One region of the Micromonospora citrea genome, then DNA from elsewhere that is predicted to be linked to it. Evidence: predicted binding sites of a transcription regulator. Region 1 holds the regulator's gene; the other holds the start of a gene.
The links. The regulator HrcA, encoded in region 1, represses chaperone genes, less so after heat shock. The targets are predictions, from matches to a motif close to GGTTNGCACNCTCNNNNNGAGNGTGCNAACC.
Positions count from the first base shown of each region.

Region 1 (4,594 bases):
TTGCGGTTGTGCGGGCTGTCCAGGGTGAGCGTGGTCACCCCGCGGGCCGTGGCGGCCCGTACGAGCACGTCGGGAGAGGTCATGGAAGGGCACACTAGTGGCCATGCCCGGCGTCCTTCCAGAAGGCGAAACCGTCCCCGTCGACGGGTCGCTGCCCGCCACCGCCACCCGTGCCGTCGGCGCACGCGGCTTCGGCGTGTACGTGCACGTGCCGTTCTGCGCCAGCCGCTGCGGCTACTGCGACTTCAACACGTACACCGCCGCCGAGCTGGGCGGCGGCGCGAGCCGGGAGGGGTACGCCGACACCGTGCTGGCCGAGCTGGCGCTCGCCCGCCGGGTGCTGGGCGACGCCCCACCACCCCGGGTCGACACGGTCTTCGTCGGCGGCGGCACCCCGACCCTGCTCCCCGCCGACGACCTGGCGCGGATCCTCGACGGCATCGACCGCACCTGGGGGCTCGCGCCCGACGCCGAGGTGACCACCGAGGCCAACCCGGAGTCGGTCACGCCGGAGTCGCTCAGGGCGCTGCGGGCCGCCGGCTACACCCGGATCTCGCTGGGCATGCAGTCCGCCGCCCCCGGGGTGCTGGCGATCCTCGACCGCACGCACAGCGCCGGCCGGGCCGTCGCCGCCGCCCGCGAGGCCCGCGAGGCGGGGTTCGACCACGTCAACCTGGACCTCATCTACGGCACGCCGGGGGAGACCGAGGCCGACTTCGCCGCCTCCCTCGACCAGGTCGTCGCCGCCGGGGTGGACCACGTCAGCGCGTACGCCCTGATCGTGGAGGACGGCACCCGGCTGGCCGCCCGGATGCGGCGCGGCGAGCTGCCGTACCCCTCCGACGACGTCGCCGCGGACCGCTACCTCGCCGCGGAGGCCGCCCTCGGCGCGGCCGGTCTCTCCTGGTACGAGGTGTCGAACTGGGCTCGCGGCGAGGCGGCCCGGTGCCGCCACAACCTGCTCTACTGGACCGGCGCCGACTGGTGGGGCCTCGGCCCGGGCGCGCACAGCCACGTCGGCGGTGTGCGCTGGTGGAACGTCAAGCACCCCACGACGTACGCGAAGCGGCTGGCCGCCGGCGAGTCGCCCGGCCTGGCCCGGGAGGTGCTGACCGCCGACGAGGCGCACATGGAGGACGTCATGCTCCGGCTGCGCCTCGCCTCGGGGCTGCCCCTGGCCGCGCTGGACGACGCGGGCCGGGCCGGGGCCGCGCGGGCGCTCGCCGACGGCCTGCTGGCCGCCCCCGGGTACGCGGCGGGCCGCGCCGTGCTGACCCTGCGCGGGCGGCTGCTCGCCGACGCGGTGGTCCGCGACCTGCTGCCCTGAGCGGCCGGTGGGACGTGGCCGGGGCCGGCCGGGGGAGCGGCCGGCGCCGGCTCACCTGGTGAAGCTGTAGCTCATCGGGTAGCGGTAGAGGACGCCCTCGTTGGCCTTGACCCCGCCGATGATCCCGAAGATCAGCGGCACGAGCCAGACGAGCATCGGGACGAAGAACAGGATCCCGCAGGTGATCAGGGTGAGCACCCAGCTCAGCACGCTCGCGATCGCCCAGGTGATCTGGAAGTTCAGCGCCGCGACGGCGTGCGCCCGGGCGGTCGGCGACTGCTGACCCCGGGTCATCAGCGCGATGAGCGGCGCCACCCAGCCGAGGAGGCCGCCGCCGACGATCACCCCGAGCGCGCCGCCGAAGTGGGCGATCAGGGCCCAGTTCTTGTCGTCGTTGCTGGCGTAGCCGGCGGTGGGCGCGCCGTAGCCACCGCCCGGCGGGGGATAGCCGCCTGGCGGGGGATAGCCGCCTGGCGGGGGATAGCCGCCCGGCGGGGGATAGCCACCCGGCGGCGGGTAGCCACCCGACGGCGGTTGGTCACCGACGGGCGGCGGATGGCCACCGGGCGGGGGATGGCCGCCCGGGCTCGGTGCCCCGGACAGTGGTGCGGTGGGTTCGTCGGCGCCGGGCGGGCCGGGAACCCCCGACGGAGCGGCCAGGTCCGGCCGGTCGCCGGGGTCCCCCGCTCCGGGAGGGCGAGGTGGTTCAGTCATGGACGTCACGGTAGGTGCAGCCGGCAAGGCCGCACCAGAGCGACACCGGCCGGGTTGTCGGGATGATCGGCCCTGGCGGCCGTCGCCCCGGCCGTCCCCCGGCACGCCTCGGACGACCGGTCCAAGGTCGATCATCGCGTGGCCGGGCGCGCCGACGTAGACTGGCACTCGCTACGGACGAGTGCCAGCGGCCCGCCCGGCCCCTCGGGTGCCGGGCCCGACGTGCGACAGGGAGGTGGGGAGGATGGGTCTCGACGAGCGCAAACTCGCCGTGCTGCGCGCGATCGTCGAGGACTACGTCGCCACGCAGGAGCCCGTCGGCAGCAAGGCGCTGGTCGAGCGGCACCAACTCGGGGTCTCCCCGGCGACCGTCCGCAACGACATGGCCGTGCTGGAGGAGGAGGGCTACATCCGCCAGCCGCACACCAGCGCCGGCCGGGTGCCCACCGACCGCGGCTACCGGCTCTTCGTGGACCGGCTGTCCCGGGTCAAGCCGCTCAGCCCGGCCGAGCGCCGGGCGATCGAGCGCTTCCTGGTCGGCGCCGTCGACCTCGACGACGTGGTGCACCGCACCGTCCGGCTGCTGGCGCAGCTCACCCGGCAGGTCGCCGTCGTGCAGTACCCGTCGCTGGCCCGCTCCTCGGTGCGCCACCTGGAGCTGGTGCCGATCTCCACGACGCGGCTCATGCTGGTCATGATCGCCGACACCGGGCGGGTCGAGCAGCGGCTGGTCGAGCTGCCCGCGCCGATCCCCGCCGAGGACGTCACGGACCTGCGCCGGCTGGTCAACGAGAAGCTGGTCGGCACCCGGATGTCGGAGACCCCGCCGCTGGTGCAGGCGCTGGTCGACGAGTCGGTGCCGCACCTGCGGCCCGCCATGACCACCCTCTCCACGGTGCTGCTGGAGACGCTGATCGAGCGGCACGAGGAGCGGATCGCGCTGGCCGGCACCGCCAACCTCACCCGCGGCGGCCTGCTCGACTTCCAGGGCTCGCTGCGCCCCATCCTGGAGGCGCTGGAGGAGGAGGTCGTGATGCTCAAGCTGATCGGCGAGGCGGAGCCGAGCACGACGCGGGTGCTGATCGGCGACGAGAACGAGATCGACAACCTGCGCGCCGCCTCGGTGGTCAGCACCGGCTACGGCCCGGGCTCGACCAGCGTCGGCGGCCTCGGCGTGCTCGGGCCGACCCGGATGGACTACCCCGGCACCATCGCCACGGTGCGGGCCGTGGCACGCTACGTGGGCGAGCTGCTGGCCCAGAACTGACCAGTCAGGGCCGACGGCCGGCTCCGGCCGACGACCGGCGCAACGCGAGACGAACATGAGGACACGGAACGCAGTGGCCAGGGACTACTACGGCATTCTCGGGGTTGGCCGGGAAGCCTCCGACGACGAGATCAAGCGCGCCTACCGCAAGCTGGCGCGGCAGTTCCACCCGGACGTCAATCCGGACCCGGAGGCCCAGGAGAAGTTCAAGGACATCAACGCCGCGTACGAGGTCCTCTCGGACGACCGGAAACGGCAGATCGTCGACCTGGGCGGCGACCCGCTCGCCCCGGGCGGCGGGGGCGCGGGCGGCCCGGGCGGTCCCGGCGGCGCCGGCCCGTTCGTCGGCTTCCAGGACATCATGGACGCCTTCTTCGGCGGTGCGGCCGGCGGTTCGCGGGGTCCCCGACCCCGGACCCGGCCGGGCGCCGACGCGATCCTGCGGCTGGAGCTGGACCTGCACGAGACCGCGTTCGGCGTCGAGGCGCCGATCACGGTCGACACCGCCGTGCTCTGCACCACCTGCTCCGGCGCCGGTACCGCCGCCGGCACCCACCTCGCCACCTGCGAGGCGTGCGGCGGCCGGGGCGAGGTGCAGTCCGTGCAGCGCACCTTCCTCGGCCAGGTGGTCTCCGCCCGGCCGTGCACGGTCTGCCAGGGCTACGGCACCACCATCCCGCATCCCTGCCCGACCTGCGCCGGCGACGGCCGCGTCCGCACCCGGCGTTCGCTGACCGTCAAGATCCCGGCCGGCGTCGAGGACGGCATGCGCATCCGACTCGCCCAGCAGGGCGAGGTCGGCCCGGGCGGCGGCACGGCCGGCGACCTGTACGTGGAGATCCACGAGCGGCCGCACGACGTCTACTCCCGCAAGGGCGACGACCTGCACTGCCGGGTCACCGTGCCGATGACGGCGGCGGCGCTGGGCACGCGGCTGACCATCAAGACGCTCGACAGCGAGGAGACCGTCGACGTCAAGGCCGGCACCCAGCCGGGCAGCACGCTGCGGCTGCGCGCCCGGGGCGTGCCGCACCTGCGCGGCACCGGCCGGGGCGACCTCTACGTCCACCTCGACGTGCGCACCCCGACCAAGCTCGACGCCGACCAGGAACGGATGCTGCGCGACTTCGCCAAGACCCGGGGCGAGGAGGTCGCCGAGCTGACCAAGCAGGGCGGCTTCTTCTCCCGGATGCGCGACGCGTTCAACGGTCACGCCTGACCGACGGCTCGCCGTCCCCGGAGCAGCCGGGGACGGCTAGCCTGTTGATCGTGTCCGCACCGCTGTT
Region 1 covers NZ_FMHZ01000002.1:4,997,166-5,001,759, forward strand. Annotated here, with positions in the region: gene GA0070606_RS22935 (enoyl-CoA hydratase-related protein) at 1-83, opposite strand, end outside; gene hemW (radical SAM family heme chaperone HemW) at 104-1,327, shown strand; gene GA0070606_RS33765 (DUF4870 domain-containing protein) at 1,379-2,041, opposite strand; gene hrcA (heat-inducible transcriptional repressor HrcA) at 2,286-3,308, shown strand; gene dnaJ (molecular chaperone DnaJ) at 3,382-4,527, shown strand; gene GA0070606_RS22960 (16S rRNA (uracil(1498)-N(3))-methyltransferase) at 4,578-4,594, shown strand, end outside.

Region 2 (4,594 bases), 2.2 Mb from region 1:
CGGGCAGCGCTCGTCCAGCCCTTCGGTGCACTGCGCGACGAGCCCTCCGCCGTCGTCGACCAGCAGGACCGCGCCGGCCCGGGCGCCCGTCGCCGCGATCGCGCTGTGCAGGATCACGCGCAGGATGCGTTGCAGGTCGTGCGTGCTGGCCAGGGTGTCGCCCAGCACCGCGAGGTGCCCGCGCAGCTGGTCGCGGCTGCTGGTCAGCGCCGCCACGTACGTGCCCGTCTCCCGGGTCATCCGGTTGAAGGCACCGGCCAGCCGTCCGATCTCGTCCCGGCTGCGCACCGGCACCCGGGCCGTCAGGTCGCCGCGGGCCACCCGGTCCACCGCGCCCGCCAGCTCCCCGAGCGGACGGGTGGTCACCCGGGCCAGCCGCCAGGCGGCCACCACGGCCAGCAGGGCCGCCACCAGCACCGCCGCGAGCAGCGCCGGGTAGAGGCCGGGCGGCTGTTCGCTGGGGACCGAGAGCACCAGCGGCAGCGGTTGGCCGGCCGACGGACCGACCCGGCGGACGTAACGGCCGTCGGCGGTCTCCGTGACCCGCTCCCCGTCGAGCGTGCCGGCGGCGGCGAGCACCGCGTCGCGTACCCCTGTCGACTCGGTGCTGTGGGCGAGCCGCACGGGCGCCTCGGCGTCGTCGAGCAGCGTGACCGCCACGCCGGTCACGGCCGCGAGCCGCGCCACGAAGGCCGGGTCGACCGGGTGCGCGGCGGCGACCGTGCCCAGCGACCCGCCGGACCGGTCGCGCAGGTCGACCCGGGCGGCGAGCGCCCGCACCGGGCCGGCGGACGGCGTGGCGGCCGAGCAGTCGCGCCAGGGCTCCGCCGGCCCGCCGGGCGTCGCGTAGGTGACCCGGCCGGTCACGTCGGTGACCCGCACGCCGGTCGCCAGGCCACGGCTGACCACCTGGCTCGCGGCGCCCGGCCGGTCGCCGGTCAGGGCCACCGCGTCGGCGGCGGCCCGCAGTTGCTGGCAGAGGGCGTCGACCGAGGTGCGCACGGCCGCGGCGGCCACCGCGAGCCGCTCGGTGGAGCGGCTGCGGTCGACCGACACCACTGTCGAGCCGACGAAGAGCGCCCCGAGCACCACCGGGCCGAGCACCACCGCCAGGAAGGCTGTGGTCAACCGCCCGCGTAGCGTCACTCGGTCCCCCCGGAAGTTCCGCCGCCGTCGCTTGCGATGCTGACACAGAGCAACCAGGTGACAAACGTTGCGTCAGGAGTGTTGCGTGCCCGATTTTTCTCATGAAGCGGAAGCGGCGAAGCGGGACGCCCGCGCCGCCGTGCTCGCCGCCCGCCGGGCGCTCACCGCCGCGCGGCGGGCCGACGCCGCCGGGCGCGTCCAGGCCGAGCTGGTGGCACTCGTACGCCGGCTGCGCCCGCGCCGGATGACGGCGTACGTGCCGGTCGGCTCCGAGCCGGGCGGGCCCGACCTGCCGGCGGTGCTGCACGGGGCGCTGCCGCCGGGAGGCGAGCTGCTGCTGCCGGTGCTCTGCGACGACCTCGACCTCGACTGGGCCGCCTGGACCGGGCCGGGCGACCTGGTGGCCGCCGGGCGGGGCATGCGCGAGCCGGCCGGGCCGCGACTGGGGCGGGACGCGGTGGCCGGGGCGGAGCTGGTGGTGGTGCCGGCGCTCGCGGTGGACCGCCGGGGGCTGCGGCTGGGTCGGGGCGGCGGCTCGTACGACCGGGCGCTGGCCCGGGTGCCGGCGACCGCCGTGACCGTGGTCCCGCTGCACGACGGTGAGCTGGTCGGGGTGCTGCCCGCCGAGCCGCACGACCGCCCGGTACGCGCGGTGGTCACGCCCGCCGACGGCCTGCGTACGCTGGACGCCGCCGCCGGGTGACGCGACCGGCGCCGGTGCTGGTGCCGGGGCGGACGGCGTCCCCGGCGGCGCGACCGGCGCCGGAGCTGGTGCCGGGGCGGACGGCGCTCCGGGCGTCGGGGTGTCGCGCCCCACACTTCCGCTGGACGAATCCGGGGCGATGACGCACCATTGGCACTCGAAGACGTCGAGTGCCAATCGGCCGTGCCTGATCCGGAGGAGAACGTGCCCACGTACCAGTACGCCTGCACCGCGTGCGGCCACCAGCTCGAGGCGGTGCAGTCCTTCTCTGACGAGCCGCTGACCGACTGCCCGGCGTGTGAGGGGCGGCTGCGCAAGCTCTTCAACTCGGTCGGCATCGTGTTCAAGGGCTCCGGCTTCTACCGGACGGACTCGCGCTCCTCGGGCGCCGACACGGGCAAGAACACCGGCGCGACCAAGCCGGCGAAGTCCGACTCGTCCTCGTCCGGCGACTCCGGCTCGTCGAACGGCTCGACCGCCTCGTCGTCGTCCTCGTCCTCGACCAGCTCGAACGGCTCCAGCGGCGGGGCGAGCAAGACGCCGGCCGCCAGCACCGCAAGCGCCTCCTGACGCCCGCCGCACCGACCCGGGGCCGGCCCTCGCCGCCCCGGGTCGTCGCTTGCCCGGGGGAACGGTCGACGCCTGCCCGCCGGTGAGCCGTCACCTCACCCCTGGTTGTCCACAGGACCGACGCGTCATCCACAGGCAGATCGTGGTTATCCACAGGCCCGGTGGGTTCTCCACAGCCGGGCGGGACCGGCGGCCCGGCGGGACGTCAGTCCCAGTGCGGGGGGCGCTCGGCCAGCAGCCAGTCGTCGTTGCCGCCGGAGCGTTCGCCCCAGCCCCGGTCGGTGTCGTCGGCGGTCTGCTCGGGCAGCACCACGAAGTCGTCGCTGAGGTCGACCGTGCGGTCGTCGTCGCCGCGTACGGCCGGCGTCCCCGGAAACTCGGTGCTCACGAGCGGCAAGACTAGCGCAGCGCCGGCCCGGTCACCGACGTCGAGCCGGCGGGGCGGCCGCGTCCAGCCGGTCGTCGGGCCCTCGCGTTGGTAGCGTCGGACGGCGTGACGACCCCCACCTCCGGCAGCGCCCCCGACGAGTACTGGCGGCGGCCCGAGCCTCCGCCGGAGGGGGGTCCGGCCCTGCCGGCACCCGGCGGCGGACATCCCGGCACACCTGCCACCACGCCGCCCGGCGGCGAACGTCCCGGCACACCGACCGGCACGCCGCCCGGGAGCGGCTACGCCGGCCCGCCGGCCACCACACCTCCGCCGGCCGGCTGGCGACCGCCGGTGCACCTGCGCCCCCCGCCGCCCCGGCGGCTGCCCCCGCAGGACATGGCGGGGCTCGACACGGCGGAACAGCACGCCCAGCGACTCACGTACGGCGTCGGTGCGGTGGCCGGCATCGTGCTGGTGCTCCTCGTCTGCCTCCTCTGCTCCCGCCGCCTCTTCTGACACCTCCGCCCGCCCTCCCCTCTCCTCCCCACTCCCCTGCGATCTTGCACTTTCTGCCCCGTCGCACCCGCACAAGAGGGACGAACCGGGGGCCGAAAGTGCAAGATCGCCGAAGCTGTCGGGAGGGAAAGAGGGAACGAGGGAGGGTCAGAGGGTGTTGCCCCAGACGGTCTCCGCGCCGGAGTGACCGGTGAGGTAGACGTAGACGAGGCTGACGACGGCTAGCGCGACCACGGCGACCGACAGCACCGGCGTGATCCAGGACGGCAGCCTCCGTACCCGCGGATGGCCGCTCGTGACCGCGAGCAGCAGCAGCGACACCACGGCCAGCGGCAGGACGTACCGGAACAGGATGTCGCCGTAGCGGGAGTGCTCGAAGATCTGGTCCACGATGGGGCCCTGCATGCCCCGGGCGACGAACGCGTCGGTCAACTCCTCGCCGGACTCGACCGCGACGAAGGCGGTCAGCGGCGCCACCACGGCGAGGATCGCCACCGCCCAGTCCAGCCGGGGCCGAAACCTGGGCAGCGCCACGTAGGCGCTGGCGAGCAGGGCCAGCAACGGCACGAACACGACGACCGCGTGCACGACCAGCACGTGGGCCGGCAGGCCCAGGATCTCCTTGAACATCGACACCTCCGGCGGTACGCGGTCGCGGGTTGCCAGCGTACGGTGCGCCGGTCGGCCCGCCCAGGCCCTGTCGACCGGCTACACGCGCCGCGGACCGCTCCGGTTCACCCTGCACACCACCGGCTGGGCTGTGGCCGGGGCCACCCCGAACCGGAGGCCGATCGTCGGCCTGGTCACCGCGTGCTGTCATTGGCGCATGTCCGGTGGGGAGGAACTGCTCCGGTCGAGGGGCCTGCGGGTCACCCGGCCGCGCCTCGCCGTACTCGACGTCCTGGCGGCGGGCGGCCACCTCGAGGTGGAGGAGATCACCCGGCGGGTCCGCGAACGCCTCGACTCCGTCTCCACCCAGGCGGTCTACGACGTGCTCGGCGCGCTGTCCCGGGCCGGGCTGTCCCGCCGGATCGAGCCGGCCGGCAGCCCCGCCCGCTACGAGGCGCGGGCCGGGGACAACCACCACCACGTCGTCTGCCGGGGCTGCGGCGAGATCGCCGACATCGACTGCGCGGTCGGCAACGCGCCCTGCCTGGACCCGGACATCGCCCACGGGTTCGAGGTCGACGAGGCGGAAGTGACGTTCTGGGGCCTCTGCCCGACCTGCCAGACCCGCCGATCCGCCGACGACTGACCGCCCGCCTGGTCGGACGACCGGCGGCCCGCGG
Region 2 covers NZ_FMHZ01000002.1:2,748,841-2,753,434, forward strand. Annotated here, with positions in the region: partial or broken gene GA0070606_RS34005 (diguanylate cyclase) at 1-1,146, opposite strand, end outside; gene GA0070606_RS12485 (5-formyltetrahydrofolate cyclo-ligase) at 1,232-1,849, shown strand; gene GA0070606_RS12490 (FmdB family zinc ribbon protein) at 2,033-2,419, shown strand; gene GA0070606_RS12495 (hypothetical protein) at 2,625-2,807, opposite strand; gene GA0070606_RS12500 (hypothetical protein) at 2,913-3,305, shown strand; gene GA0070606_RS12505 (DUF2231 domain-containing protein) at 3,453-3,935, opposite strand; gene GA0070606_RS12510 (Fur family transcriptional regulator) at 4,132-4,560, shown strand.
Region 2: GA0070606_RS12490 (FmdB family zinc ribbon protein) is a predicted target of HrcA. The motif match lies at 1,998-2,028, and genes of this name have one in related genera.